Linked DNA regions of Tenggerimyces flavus. The protein of the gene in region 1 interacts with the protein of each later gene in a pairwise test. Links are inferred from orthologs where the notes say so. Each region holds a gene or a part of one and is shown in the gene's direction. Other genes may lie near its edges.

Region 1 (6,598 bases):
GATCAAGCCGGATGCGGTCCGTCGTGGGCTGGTCGGCGACGTCCTGGCCCGGTACGAACGCAAGGGGCTCTCGATCGTCGCGATGGATCTGCGCACGATCGACGGCGAGACGGCCGACCAGCACTACGGCGAGCACCTGGAGAAGGCCTGGTACCCGCCGCTGCGCGAGTTCGTCATCAGCGGACCGCTCGTGGCGCTGGTGCTCGAGGGCGACGAGGCCGTGGAGGCCGTACGCCTGCTGAACGGTGCGACCGATGCCCGGAAGGCCGCCGCGGGATCGATCCGTGGCGATTTGGGCCTGTCGAACCGGGAGAATCTCGTCCACGGCTCGGACTCGGTGGAGTCGGCCGCACGCGAGATCAAGCTGTTCTTCCCCGACATCTAGGCGCCCGAATGGGAAATCTAAGTAGTCCTCCCCATGCCGCCCGGTCTCGCGCCACCGCACGCTTGAACGTATGAACGAGAGCACCGCCCGAGACCTGATCGACAAGCTGCTGAAGCACCGCTCCGACCGCGGCTGGTCGGCGCTGTATGCCGACGACGTGCGGCTGGACTTCCCGCAGGTCGGAGCCGCGGCTGAGTGGTCCGTACGCGCCCCGAACGTGTGGGTGCACGAGTACCGCCTCGACAACGACGACGGCGAGCCCGCCCTCGCCGTCGTCGTCACCGAGTTCGCCGACGGCGTCGTCGCCCGAGAACGGGTCTATCTCACCCAAGCTTGGACATGACCCCGGCGAGTCACCGCAAGCCACGGCTACGTAGCGTGTCAAACTGGCTACCGAAATGGCGAACAGCTTTCTCGGCCGGGATCTGGCCGTCGACCTCGGAACGGCGAACACCCTCGTCTACGTGCGCGGGCGCGGCGTCGTGCTCAGCGAGCCCTCCGTCGTCGCCACGAACACCGCGACCAACACGATCGTCGCCGTCGGGACCGCCGCGAAGCAGATGATCGGCCGTACGCCCGGCACGATCACCGCGATCCGCCCGCTCAAGGACGGCGTCATCGCGGACTTCGACGCCGCCGAGAAGATGCTCCGGTACTTCATCCAGCAGGTGCACAAGCGGCGCTACTTCGCCAAGCCGCGGCTGGTCGTCTGCGTCCCGTCCGGCATCACCACCGTGGAGCAGCGCGCGGTCCGCGACGCCGGCTACCAGGCTGGCGCCCGGATGGTCTACCTGATCGAGGAGCCGATGGCTGCCGCGGTCGGCGCCGGGCTTCCCGTGCACGAGCCCACTGGCAACATGGTCGTCGACATCGGCGGCGGGACGACCGAGGTCGCGATCATCTCTCTCGGCGGAATCGTCACGAGCTGCTCGATCCGCGTCGCCGGCGACGAGCTCGACAAGGCGGTGATCTCCTACCTCAAGAAGGAGTACTCGCTGATGCTCGGCGAGCGCACCGCCGAGGAGATCAAGTCGACGATCGGCTCGGCGTTCCCCGTTCCGGACGAGCCCGAGGCGGACGTACGCGGACGCGACCTCGTCAGCGGGCTGCCGAAGACCGTCACGGTGTCCACCGACGAGATCCGCAAGGCGCTCGAGGAACCCGTCAACGCGATCATCGACGCGGTCCGCACCACGCTCGACACCTGCCCGCCCGAACTCGCCGGCGACATCGTCCGGCGGGGCATCATCCTCACCGGCGGCGGTGCGTTGCTGAACGGGCTCGCCGCCCGCCTCCAGCACGAGACCGGGGTGCCCGTACGGGTCGCCGACGACCCGCTGCAGTCGGTCGCGGCCGGCGCCGGCATGTGCGTCGAGGAGTTCGAGACGCTTCGACGGGTGCTGGTCTCCGAGCCCCGCAAGAGATGATGCGGCCGCGGTCCCGGGTGCTGCTGGTGCTGCTCCTGCTCGGCTCGTTCTCGCTCGTCACCGTCGACCTCGCGGTCGAGGAGTCTCCGTTGAACGCCGTACGCGCCGCGGTGGCTGAGGCGGTCGCTCCGCTGCAGCTCGGCGCGCGGGTCGCGACGCGTCCGATCGTCAACGCGGCAAGGGATGTCGCCTCGCTCGGCGAGCAGCGGAGCGAACTGCTGAAACTGCGTGAGGAGAACGCCGCCCTGCGCGGGCAGCTTCGGACGGACGCCGAACGCCGTGCGGAAGGGCGAGCCGTCGACCAGCTTCGCTCGGCCGGGCACACAGTCCCGGCGCGGGTCGTGGGCTTCGGGGCGCAGCAGAGCTTCGCGCATACGGTGACTCTCGATGTCGGCACGCGGGACGGGGTTCGCGCCGACCAGGCCGTGGTCGCGGCCGACGGGCTCGTCGGCCGGGTCGTTCGCGCGGGTACGACGAGCGCGACCGTCCTGTTGCTCGGCGACGCCACGTCGACCGTCGGTGGGCGGCTGGAGACGAGCCGCGAGCTCGGTTTCCTGCACGGGACAGGCGATGTGGTCGGCAAGGCCAGGTTGACGCTGCAGCTCGTCGACCACTCGGCCCGGGTCAAGCAGGGTGACCGGCTGGTCACCTGGGGATCGCCGAACGGATCGCCTTACCCTGCGGGGATTCCGATCGGCCGCGTCGTCTCGGTGGATCCGGCGACCGCGGGTGTCGCGCCGAAGGCGTCGGTGGATCCGTACGTCGATCTCACTGCCCTCGATGTCGTCGGTGTCGTGGTGGGGGAGCGCTGATGCTGCTCGCCGCGGCTGTCGTTCTGGTCGCCTGGCTGGTCCAGGTCACGCTGCTGCCGAGCGTCTCCTTGGCGCTCGTCGCCGTGCTGGCGTTCGCGTACGTGCGGGGGCCGGCGTTCGGTGCGGTGCTGGGGTTCTGCGCCGGTCTGCTCGTCGACGTCGCGCCGCCGGCGGACGGGGTCGCCGGACTGTGGGCACTGTCGTTCACGCTCGCGGCGTACCTCGTCGGCGCCGCTGGCGTGACCCGCGCCGACGACGGCAACCACCGGGTCCTCATCGGCGTGCTCGCGATGACCGGTGGCGCCGCGCTCACACTCGCCACGTACGCCGGAATCGACGTCCTGCTTGGCGATCCGCGAGTCGACTGGTCGGTCCTGCTCAGTGCCGGCGGCACGTCGATCCTCTCCGCGGCGGTGCTCGCGCTCGTCCTCGTACCGCTGTCAGCCCGGGTCGCGCCGCAGTGAACGCGAGGACCACGGCGCGGATGGCCATCCTCCAGCTGCTCGTGCTCACGCTGGTCGCCGTCCTGCTCGGCCGGCTCTGGATCGTGCAGGTCGCCCGCCCTGTCGAACCCAGCGCACCCATGACCGACGTCGGCGAGCTGCGGACGATCTCGGTGCCCGCCGTCCGTGGCCGGATCCTGGACCGGAACGGCCGCCCGCTCGTCGACAACGAGAGCGCCCTCACCGTGCTCGTCGATCCTTCGGCGGTCGGCAAGCTGGACAAGCCTGGCCGGACCGCGCTGTACGACCGGCTCGGCTCCGTCCTCGGGAAGCCCGGTGCCGACCTGGCCGCGCGGACGGTGCCTTGCGGGACGCCCGGGGCCCGCCGCCCGCCGGTGTGCTGGAGCGGCCAGCCGTACGAACCGGTGCCGATCGCCCGGAACGTGTCGACCCAGGCAGCGCTCGCGATCTCCGAGCGATCGGAGCACTTCCCGGGCGTGGTCGTCGACTCCCGTGCGACGCGGCGTTTTCCCAAGCCCGATGGGGTTTCCGCCGCGCATCTGCTCGGCTACGTCGCGCCGGTCAACCGCACCGAGCTCGACGCGTCCCACGGCGAACTGCGGACGACCGACCTGGTCGGGCGGGCCGGGCTGGAGAAGCAGTACGACGCGCTGCTGCGCGGCACGCCGGGTCAGCGGACCGTGCGGATCGACGCGCAGGGCCGGGTGCTGTCGGTGGTGTCCGAGCGGCCCGCGAAGCCTGGCGCGGACCTCGTCACGAACCTCGACGTTCGCATCCAGGCCCTCGCCGAGCGCGAGCTCGCGAAGACCCTCGCCGCGACGCGGACCCGCTTCGACAAGGTCACCAAGCGGAAGTACGTCGCCGACGCCGGCGCGATCGTCGTCCTCGATGCGCGAACGGGTGGAGTGATCGCGATGGCCAGTAACCCTGGTTACGATCCCTCACTCTGGCTAGACGGTCTAACAAGCGCCGAGCGGAAGCGGCTGCTCGCCTCGGGCGACGCGCCCTTGGTGGCGCGCGCCACGCAGGGCGAGTACGCGCCGGGGTCGACGTTCAAGGTGGTCTCGGCGACCGCGGCTCTCACCCACGGCTTCCGGACGTCGGAGCAGCTGCCCTGCCCGGGCACGATGGAGATCGTCGGCCGTACGTTCCGCAACTTCGAGTCGCTCGCGTACGGCGACCTCTCGCTCGCCGACGCCCTCGCGGTGTCGTGCGACACGTTCTTCTACCAGGTCGGGCTCGACCATCGGCGGGACGACGCGATCGAGGCCGCAGCCGCCGCGTTCGGCTTCGGTCGGCGTACTGGACTCGACCTGCCGGGCGAACGCGCCGGCCACGTCGGACGCCAGACCTCGTACGCCGGGCACGCCGCGCTGCTCGCGATCGGGCAGGGCGACACCACGGTGACGCCGTTGCAGCTCGCTCGTGCGTACGCGGCGCTCGCGAACGGCGGCTCGCTCCTGCAGCCCTCGTTGCGGAAACAGGTACCGAAGGTGGCCGGCAAGCTGCCGTTGACGCCGTCGCAGTTGCGCTATCTGCAGGCGGCCCTGCGCAAGACCACGGTGTCGGGCACGGGCGCGGCGCCGTTCGCCGGGTTCCGGCTCGACAAGACGCCGGTCGCGTCGAAGACCGGGACTGCCGAGGTCGACGGCAGGCAGTCGACATCGTGGTTCGCGTCGTTCGACCAGAGGTACGCCGTGGTGATGATGGTCTCGCAGGGCGGTACGGGCGCGGCCACCTCGGGTCCCGCGGTGCGGCGATTGTGGGAGGCGCTGCGATGACTGCCGTCGCTCCGCCTCGCCATGCCGGGTCGACCGCCGCCCGGCAGCTCGACTGGTCGCTGCTCGTCGCGGTGATCGCCCTGCTGGCGTTGGGTTGTCTGCTGGTGTGGTCGGCGACCGCGCACCGGCCGTCTCTCACCGGTGGTGACCCGCAGGCCTACCTGCTGAAGCAGATCCTCAACATCCTGATCGGCGTGGTGATCGCCGTTCCGGTCGCGATGATCGACCATCGCCGGCTGCGGCTGTACGCGCCGGCCTGCTACCTGGTCGTGGTGGCGGGACTGGTCCTCGTGCTCGTGCTGGGCGCGACCGTGAACGGATCCCAGTCCTGGATCCGGCTGCCGGGCGGTTTCTCCTTACAGCCCGGGGAGTTCGCGAAGGTCGCGATCGTCGTCGGGATGGCAGTAGTCCTCGCCGAACGGAGAGACAATGCCCGCCGTTCGACCCGATCGGCGCGGTCCGATCTGCTCTGGGCGCTCGCCGTTGCCGCGGTGCCCATCGGGCTGGTCGCGATCCAACCCGACCTCGGTACCGTGTTCGTCCTGCTGGTCACAGGATTCGGCGTCCTGGCGCTCGCGGGCACGCCGTTGCGCTTTCTCGCCGGACTCGTACTCGTCGCGGCGACGGCCGGGTACGCCGCCGTGCGGGTGGGGCTGCTGGAGGGTTACCAGCTCGCGCGGCTCACCGCGTTCGTCAACCCTGGCGTCGATCCGGAGGGGATCGGCTACAACGCCGAGCAGGCGCGGGTCGCGATCGGGTCGGGCGGGCTGTTCGGGGCGGGCTTGTTCCACGGCAGCAGGACGAGCGGTGCGTACGTTCCCGAGCAGCACACCGACTTCGTGTTCACGGTGGCGGGGGAGGAGCTCGGCTTCGTAGGCTCGAGCGCCTTGCTTCTGTTGCTGGCGTTCGTGCTGTGGCGCGGCGTACGCATCGCGCGCGCTGCGCCCGACCTGTTCGGCCGCCTGCTCGCCGGCGGCGTCGTGTGCTGGTTCGCCGCGCAGATCTTCGAGAACGTCGGCATGACGCTCGGGCTGATGCCGATCACCGGGCTGCCGTTGCCGTTCGTGTCGTACGGCGGCTCCAGCATGGTCGCCTGTCTGGTTGCCGTTGCCCTGTTGGAGAACGTGCACCTGCGTGGTCAGGACGTCGCACCGGTGTAGCGGCGCACGCCCACCGACCATGCACCGATCGCGAGCAGCGCGATGCCGGCGCCGGCGGCGATGGCTGCCGCCGTACCGACGAGGGTCGGGCCGCGCAGCAGCGCTGTGGTCGGGAGCGTGGTCACGACCGCCATCGGGAACAGGTAGGTGAGCACGATGCGCAGTGGTCGGCTGTAGATGTCGACCGGGTAGCGCGCGAGGTTCAGTGCCGAGCTGAACAGGATGTCGAGCTCCAGCCGTGGTGCCCAGAACGCCAAGCAGGACACGAGAACGCCGAGGCTCCACATGATCACTGTGCCGGTGGCGAGCAGTAGTAGCCAGGTGAGCAGGCCGGCGATCGTGGGGAGCTTGCCGTGGTCCGCGATGCCTCCGCCGATGACCGCCAGGCCGAGGACCGCTCTGGTGAGGGCCACCGGCGAGTGCGAGCTCAGGCTGGCCAGGAACAGGCTCGACGCCGGCTGGATCAGGTAGAGATCCATCTTGCCGTTGCGCACCTGATCGGTGAACCAGCTCAGGTTGGGCTCGATGAACGCCGTACGGATGCCGGCCATCAGCTGGAACGTGCCGAC
Region 2 (6,684 bases), 850 kb from region 1 along the record:
CGTCGAGCGTGGCCGGCCACTCCAGCGGGAACGCGCCCGGGCTGTAGGACGGTGGCGTCGCCGACTTGATCAGGTCGCCCGCGTACATCACGTCCGCGTCCGACACCCGGATCACGATGTCGCCCTCGGTGTGGCCGCGGCCCGGGTGGACCAGCTCGACCTGCCTGTCGCCGAGGTCGAGCGTGAGCGTCGAGGCGAACGTCTCCGTCGGCGGCGTGATGACGGTCTCCTTCACCTCCGCGGTGACGTCGGGCACGCGGCGCACGAGCGCGTCGCGCATCGGCTCACCCCACTCCGCGAGCATGCTGGGCACTGTCGCGTGCGCGTAGATCGGCACGCCCAGTTCGGCGAGCGCCGCGTTGCCGAACGTGTGGTCGCCATGCCAATGGGAGTTGACGACCCAGCGGACCGGAAGAGGGGAGAGGTGGCGGAGATCGGAGACGACCTCGTGACCCTGCCGCGTCGCGCCTCTCGTGTCGATCACGAGCAGCCCGTCGGTGCCCACGACGACTCCGACAGCGACGTTGAAGGTCTCGTACCTACGGGCGAAACAGCGCTCGCCGATCTCGTTCCAGCTCATACGCCAAGGAAAGTGGGCACGGTCACGTTCCGCAACTCCCACGCTCGGCGTGGCGGCTTGGTTGGTCCCGAACGCTTGCGTACGTTGCTGTATCAGGTCGAGGTTGACATAACTATAACTCTCTAGTTGAGGGTGAGGGTTACGCCGGCCGAAACCCGAGAAGTGATTTCTACCGAGAGGCGAGCGACGTGGCGGCACCGCAGAACTACCTCGCTGTCATCAAGGTCGTCGGTATCGGCGGCGGTGGTGTCAACGCGGTCAACCGGATGATCGAGGTGGGACTCAAGGGCGTCGAGTTCATCGCGATCAACACCGATGCGCAGGCGCTGTTGATGAGCGACGCCGACGTGAAGCTCGACATCGGACGCGAGCTGACCCGCGGTCTCGGCGCGGGTGCCAACCCCGACGTCGGCAAGAAGGCCGCCGAGGACCACGCCGAGGACATCGAAGAGGTGCTCAAGGGCGCCGACATGGTGTTCGTCACCGCAGGCGAGGGCGGCGGTACGGGTACGGGTGGCGCGCCGGTCGTGTCGCGCATCGCCCGTTCGCTCGGCGCGCTGACCATCGGTGTCGTGACCCGGCCGTTCGCGTTCGAGGGGAAGAAGCGCGCGACGCAGGCCGAGGACGGCATCGGGTCGCTGCGGGACGAGGTCGACACGCTGATCGTGATCCCGAACGACCGGCTGCTGTCGATCAGCGACCGCCAGGTGAGCGTGCTCGACGCGTTCAAGCAGGCCGACCAGGTGCTGCTGCAAGGTGTCTCGGGCATCACCGACCTGATCACTACGCCCGGCCTGATCAACCTGGACTTCGCCGACGTGAAGAGCGTGATGTCGAACGCCGGCTCGGCGCTCATGGGCATAGGTTCGGCGCGCGGGGAGAACCGCGCGGTCGCGGCCGCCGAGATGGCGATCTCCTCGCCGCTGCTCGAGGCGTCGATCGACGGGGCGCACGGCGTGCTGCTGTCGATCGCCGGAGGGTCGGACCTGGGCCTGTTCGAGATCAACGAGGCCGCGCAGCTCGTCTCGTCGGCGGCGCACGCGGACTCGAACATCATCTTCGGCGCGGTAATCGACGACGGCCTCGGCGACGAGGTGCGCGTCACGGTGATCGCGGCGGGCTTTGACGGCGGTCAGCCGCGCAAGCAGACGTCCGCGCAGTCGCAGCAGTCGCAGAACTCCCAGGCTCAGCAGACCCACACGGCCCAGGTGCCGGCGCAGGGCACGCCGCGACCGACGTTCAACCCCTCGCCGCCCACCCCGGCGCCCGCTCCCACCAACCCGGTGCGGCGACCCGGTGAGCTCGGCCGGCCGGTGTCGACGCCGGAGCCGCAGCCGACGGCGAGCAACGGGAACGGCAACGGGTCGCCGGCCACCCGGCCTGCCGAGGAGTCGGTGGAGTCCGCCAAGCCGGAGCCTTCACCTGTACGCCCCGAGGCGCCCAACGCGCCGGTGAGCGACTTCCCGTCGATGCCGCCGGCGCCCACGCCGCCGAGCAGCGTCCGCGCGCCGCGCCGGATCGTGTTCGACGACAGCACCGAAGAGCTGGACGTTCCCGATTTCCTGAAGTAACGGGGAGTTCCACACAATCGTGGCCACTAGTGGTCCGGTGATAGGTCGTTGCGGGTAACGCTCGGCCGGCAGGATCGCTGTTGTGTTCGTGTGGCGAGAAGACCTCGGCGGGGCCCGCATCGCCTTCACCGACCGCAACGGTGGTGTGAGCGAGTCTCCGTACGGCTCCCTGAACCTGTCCTCGGTGACCGGCGACCGGCCGGAGCGCGTCAGCGCCAATTGGGACCTCGTCTGCAACGGGCTCGGCGTCGGCGCCGAGCAGCTCGCGATCATGCGGTGCGTGCACGGGACCGACGTCCTGGAGCTCACCGAGCCACCCCAGCGCACCCGGCCGGCGGTCGACGGCCTCGTCACCAGTACTCCGGGCGTGGTGCTGGTCGCGCTCGTGGCGGACTGCGCCCCGGTGCTCTTGGTCGACGCCAAGGCACGCATCGTCGGTGCGGCCCACGCCGGGCGGCCCGGTCTCGCGGCGGGCATCGTGGCCGCGACCGTGGAACGGATGCGTTCGTACGGCGCCGACTCGATCGTTGCCCGGGTGGGGCCGTGCGTGTGCGGTGAGTGCTACGAGGTGCCGCAGACCATGCAGGATGAGATCGCGTCCGCCGTACCCGCGGCCCGCTCGACCACGCGCTGGGGGACGCCCGGCCTCGACATCGGCCACGGCGTGCTCGCCCAGCTGACCGACCTCGGCATCGAGGCCGCGCACCTGCCGATCTGCACGATGGAGTCGCCGGACCTCTACTCCCACCGACGCGACGGGAATCGGACCGGTCGAATGGCGGGGTTGGTGTGGCTGGAGTGACAAGCTTGAAGTCGTGACCCGACTGGACGACCTCGCCGCCAACCTCGCGACCGTGCGCGAGTCGATCGCCGCCGCCTGTGCCGCGGCGGGTCGTTCGCCGGGGGAGGTCACGCTGGTGGCCGTCACGAAGACGTTTCCCGCCAGCGACGTACGCCTGCTCGCCGAGCTCGGCGTCCGCGACATCGGCGAGAACCGCGACCAGGAGGCCCGTACCAAGGCCGCCGACTGCGAGGACCTCGATCTCGACTGGCACTTCGTCGGGCAGCTGCAGACCAACAAGGCGCGCTCGGTGGCGAGGTACGCGACCGTCGTGCACTCCGTCGACCGGCCCGAGCTGGCCGCCGCGCTCGCCAAGGCCGCCGCCAACGCCGGCCGCGAGCTGCGCTGCCTGGTGCAAGTCAGCCTTGACGCTGAGCCAGGACGCGGCGGCGTACGTCCGGACGACGTTCTCTCCCTGGCGGACGAGATCGCCCGCGCGGACGGCCTCGAGCTCGGGGGAGTGATGGCCGTCGCGCCACTCGGCGAGGACCCGGAGGAGGCGTTCGAACGGCTCGCGAAGGTCGCGGCGACACTCCGTACCGCCCATCCGGCGGCGACCTGGGTGTCCGCCGGCATGAGCGACGACCTGGCGGCGGCGATAACGCACGGCGCGACACACGTGCGGATAGGGCGCAGGTTACTAGGTCAGCGGCCTTTGCTCAGGTAGCGTCGACGCGGAAGAAGCCTCGCAACTGGAGGGCAGAGGTCACATGGCAGGCGCGATGCGCAAGGTAGCGGTTTACCTGGGGCTGGTGGAAGACCAGGACCGCTACGACGATGAATACGACCCTGCCTTCGACGGGGAGTACGACGACCGTGAGCCGCGCGAGGCTGAGGCACAGCCGCGCCGCGACGAGCGTGTCCGCGAGAGCGGTTTCGAGCGCGAGGCCACGGTCTCCGCGCTGCCGAACAGGCCGCCCGTGCAGGTGGCACCCGATCCGACCGACCGGTCGTCGCGGATCACCACGCTGCACCCGCGTACGTACAACGACGCCCGCCTGATCGGCGAGCACTTCCGCGACGGCACCCCGGTGATCATGAACCTCACCGGCATGGACGACTCCGACGCCAAGCGACTCGTCGACTTCGCGGCCGGACTCATCTTCGGACTGCACGGCAGCATCGAACGGGTGACCGCCAAGGTCTTCCTGCTGTCGCCGGTCAATGTCACGGTCAAGGCCGAGGACAAGGCCAGAATCGCCGAAGGAGGGTTCTTCAACCAGAGCTAGCGAGGCTCGTTAAGCGACCGAAGCAGGTAGTGTCGGCAGCAGTTGCCGATCCCCGTCCAAGGAGCATCTGTGGCGGTCGTTTTTCAAATTGTCTACGTGCTGCTCTGGATCTTTCTGATCCTGCTGTTCGTACGACTCGTGGTCGACTGGGTTCAGTTCTTCGCCCGGTCCTGGGAGCCCCGAGGCATTTTGCTCGTGGCTCTCGAAGGTGTCTACACCGCGACCGACCCGCCTCTGAGGGCGCTACGCCGCGTGATTCCGCCTCTTCGACTCGGAGGTTTCGCGCTCGATCTCTCGTTCCTGCTGTTGATCCTCATCATCTACATCCTGCAGGCGATCGTGATCAGTTTGGCGACCTAGTCGGCTTTCGGGGCATCCCCCGCTGCCAACTATGCCGAGACCGGGTACGGTAACTCCCTGAACCACGATGTCTACCCTGTGAGCCCGAGGTGAGGTCATGCCGCTGACGCCCGAGGACGTGCGCAATAAGCGCTTTACGCCCGTCCGCCTGCGCGAGGGCTACGACATGGGCGAGGTCGACCAGTTCCTCGACGAGGTCGAGTCCGAGCTGGAGCGTCTGAACCACGAGAACAACGACCTCCATCAGAAGCTCGCAGCCGCCCAACGTGGCGAAGGCGCGGCCTATGTCAAGCCCCCGACTGTCCAGGAGCAGCCGCCCGAGCCGGTGGTCCAGCCACCGCGTCAACCGGCGCCCGCGCCCGCATCGGTCGCCGAAGCGTCCACCGCGGCCGCTCGGCTGCTCGAAATCGCCACCCAGAACGCCGACCAGCTCGTTGCCGAGAGCAAGGAGCAGGCCAACCGGATCCTCGCCGAGGCGCGGGCCCGGAGCGAGCGGATGGAGAACGAGGCTCGCGGTCTGGCCGCGCGTCTCGAGTCCGACGCCCGCGCGAAGTCCGAGCAACTCGAGCGGGAGACCAACGAGAAGCGGGCTTCGATGTTCGGAGCACTGGAGAAGGACAAGCAGCGCCTGGAGCAGGAAGTCGACACGCTCCGGACGTTCGAGCGCCAGTTCCGGAGCCGCCTGAAGGCCTACTTCGAGGCGCAGCTGCGCACACTGGCGAGCCAAGGCTCGCTGGGTTCGCAGGGCGGCCCCGACCAGGGCATCTCGGCACCGGAGTCGAACGGTCCGCGTCCAGTCAACTCCCACCGCCCGCAACCGGTCCCGGCCGGCGGCGAGCGCCTCGAGCGTGGCGGCGGCCAGACCCCGCGTCTGAACGCGCTGCTCGAGGACGACGACGAGTCATCGCTCTAACTTCGAGAAAGTCCTACGAGGACGAGCTGCGAGCGCCTCGGGTCCCCCATGGGACCCGGGGCGTTCGCTCGTTCTATGGAATGAGGGCGTCCCTGTAGCGATCTAATCGACAGAGGGACGCCCTCATTCCAAACCTGGCCTAGCTGGCGCTGGCTTTCCGGAACCAGAGCGTCAGGCCGAGGTCCTCCGACAGCTCCACCGCGAAGCCCGCATCCGGCTCCGGCGCGTCCTCCTCGACCGACGTCGCCAGGACCTCGTCGCCGAGGAACGAGCCGTGCTCGCGCAACGCCGCGGCCAGTTCGTCCGACTCGGCGGACCAGCGCAGCTCGATCCGGTCGCTGACCTCGAGGCCGCGCGCCTTCCGCGCCTCCTGGATCAGCCGGACGACCTCGCGGGCGAGACCGGCCCGGCGCAGCGCGTCGGTCACGTGCAGGTCCAGCGCCACGGTCTCGCCGTGCGCGTTCGCGACCGCCCAGCCCTCGCGCGGCCGCTCCGACACGATCACCTCGTCCGCCGTCAGCGACACCTCGGCACCGTCGACCGTCACGACAGCCGAGCCCGACTCCCGCAGCGCCGTCGCCACCACACCCGCGTCCGCGGCCGACACCGCCGAAGCCACCGTGGGCGTTCCCTTGCCGAAGCGCTTGCCCAACGTGCGGAAGTTCGGCTTCACCGCGTACTCGACCAGTTCCTCGCCCGCCTCGACGAGTCCCTGCAGCCGCAGCACGTTCAGCTCCTCCGCGACCTCCTGGCGCAGCTCCTCCGGCAGCGACGACCAGCCCGGCGCTCCCACCAGAGCCAGCGCCAACGGCTGCCGCGTCTTCACCTTCGCCTCCGCGCGGGCCGCGCGGCCCAGCTCGACGACCCGCCGCGCCAGCGTCACCTGCGTCGACAGCGCGTCGTCCACCGCCCCGGCGCCGGGCCAGTCCGCGAGATGCACCGAGACCGGCGCCGACGAACGCACCGGCCGTACGAGGTCCTGCCACACCCGCTCGGTCACGAACGGCACCAGCGGCGCCATCACCAGCGTCAGCGCCTCCAACGTCGCGTGCAACGTCGACAGCGCCTCGGCGTCGCCGGCCCAGAACCGCCGCCGCGACCGCCGCACGTACCAGTTCGACAGGTCGTCGACGAACTCGCCGAGCCGCTGCCCGATCCGCTGCGTGTCGAACGTCTCGTACGCCTCGGTC

Evidence for each region.
Region 2: the proteins of JOD67_RS30090 (region 1) and ftsZ interact in binary tests that used the Escherichia coli proteins (3 or more experiments, as listed by UniProt). The link is inferred for Tenggerimyces flavus from one-to-one orthologs.

What each region holds. Positions count from the first base shown.
Region 1 is NZ_JAFBCM010000001.1:6,399,897-6,406,494, reverse strand. What follows is about bases 4-2,797. They hold JOD67_RS30090 (rod shape-determining protein), read left to right. Parts: upstream 4-783; coding sequence 784-1,812; downstream 1,813-2,797. Other genes in these bases: mreD (rod shape-determining protein MreD), read left to right, coding at 2,624-2,797; mreC (rod shape-determining protein MreC), read left to right, coding at 1,812-2,624; JOD67_RS30095 (hypothetical protein), read left to right, coding at 456-728; ndk (nucleoside-diphosphate kinase), read left to right, coding at 4-385. In the rest of the region: more of ndk, read left to right, coding at 1-3; more of mreD, read left to right, coding at 2,798-3,088; JOD67_RS30075 (penicillin-binding transpeptidase domain-containing protein), read left to right, coding at 3,109-4,869; rod shape-determining protein RodA, read left to right, coding at 4,866-6,029; JOD67_RS30065 (ABC transporter permease), read right to left, coding at 6,008-6,598. UniProt on the Escherichia coli protein: Forms membrane-associated dynamic filaments that are essential for cell shape determination. Acts by regulating cell wall synthesis and cell elongation, and thus cell shape.
Region 2 is NZ_JAFBCM010000001.1:5,547,467-5,554,150, reverse strand. What follows is about bases 80-2,959. They hold ftsZ (cell division protein FtsZ), read left to right. Parts: upstream 80-768; coding sequence 769-2,151; downstream 2,152-2,959. Other genes in these bases: pgeF (peptidoglycan editing factor PgeF), read left to right, coding at 2,234-2,953; JOD67_RS25930 (MBL fold metallo-hydrolase), read right to left, coding at 80-580. Also shown: more of JOD67_RS25930, read right to left, coding at 1-79; JOD67_RS25915 (YggS family pyridoxal phosphate-dependent enzyme), read left to right, coding at 2,967-3,659; JOD67_RS25910 (cell division protein SepF), read left to right, coding at 3,703-4,221; JOD67_RS25905 (YggT family protein), read left to right, coding at 4,291-4,581; JOD67_RS25900 (DivIVA domain-containing protein), read left to right, coding at 4,679-5,494; ileS (isoleucine--tRNA ligase), read right to left, coding at 5,634-6,684. UniProt on the Escherichia coli protein: Essential cell division protein that forms a contractile ring structure (Z ring) at the future cell division site. The regulation of the ring assembly controls the timing and the location of cell division.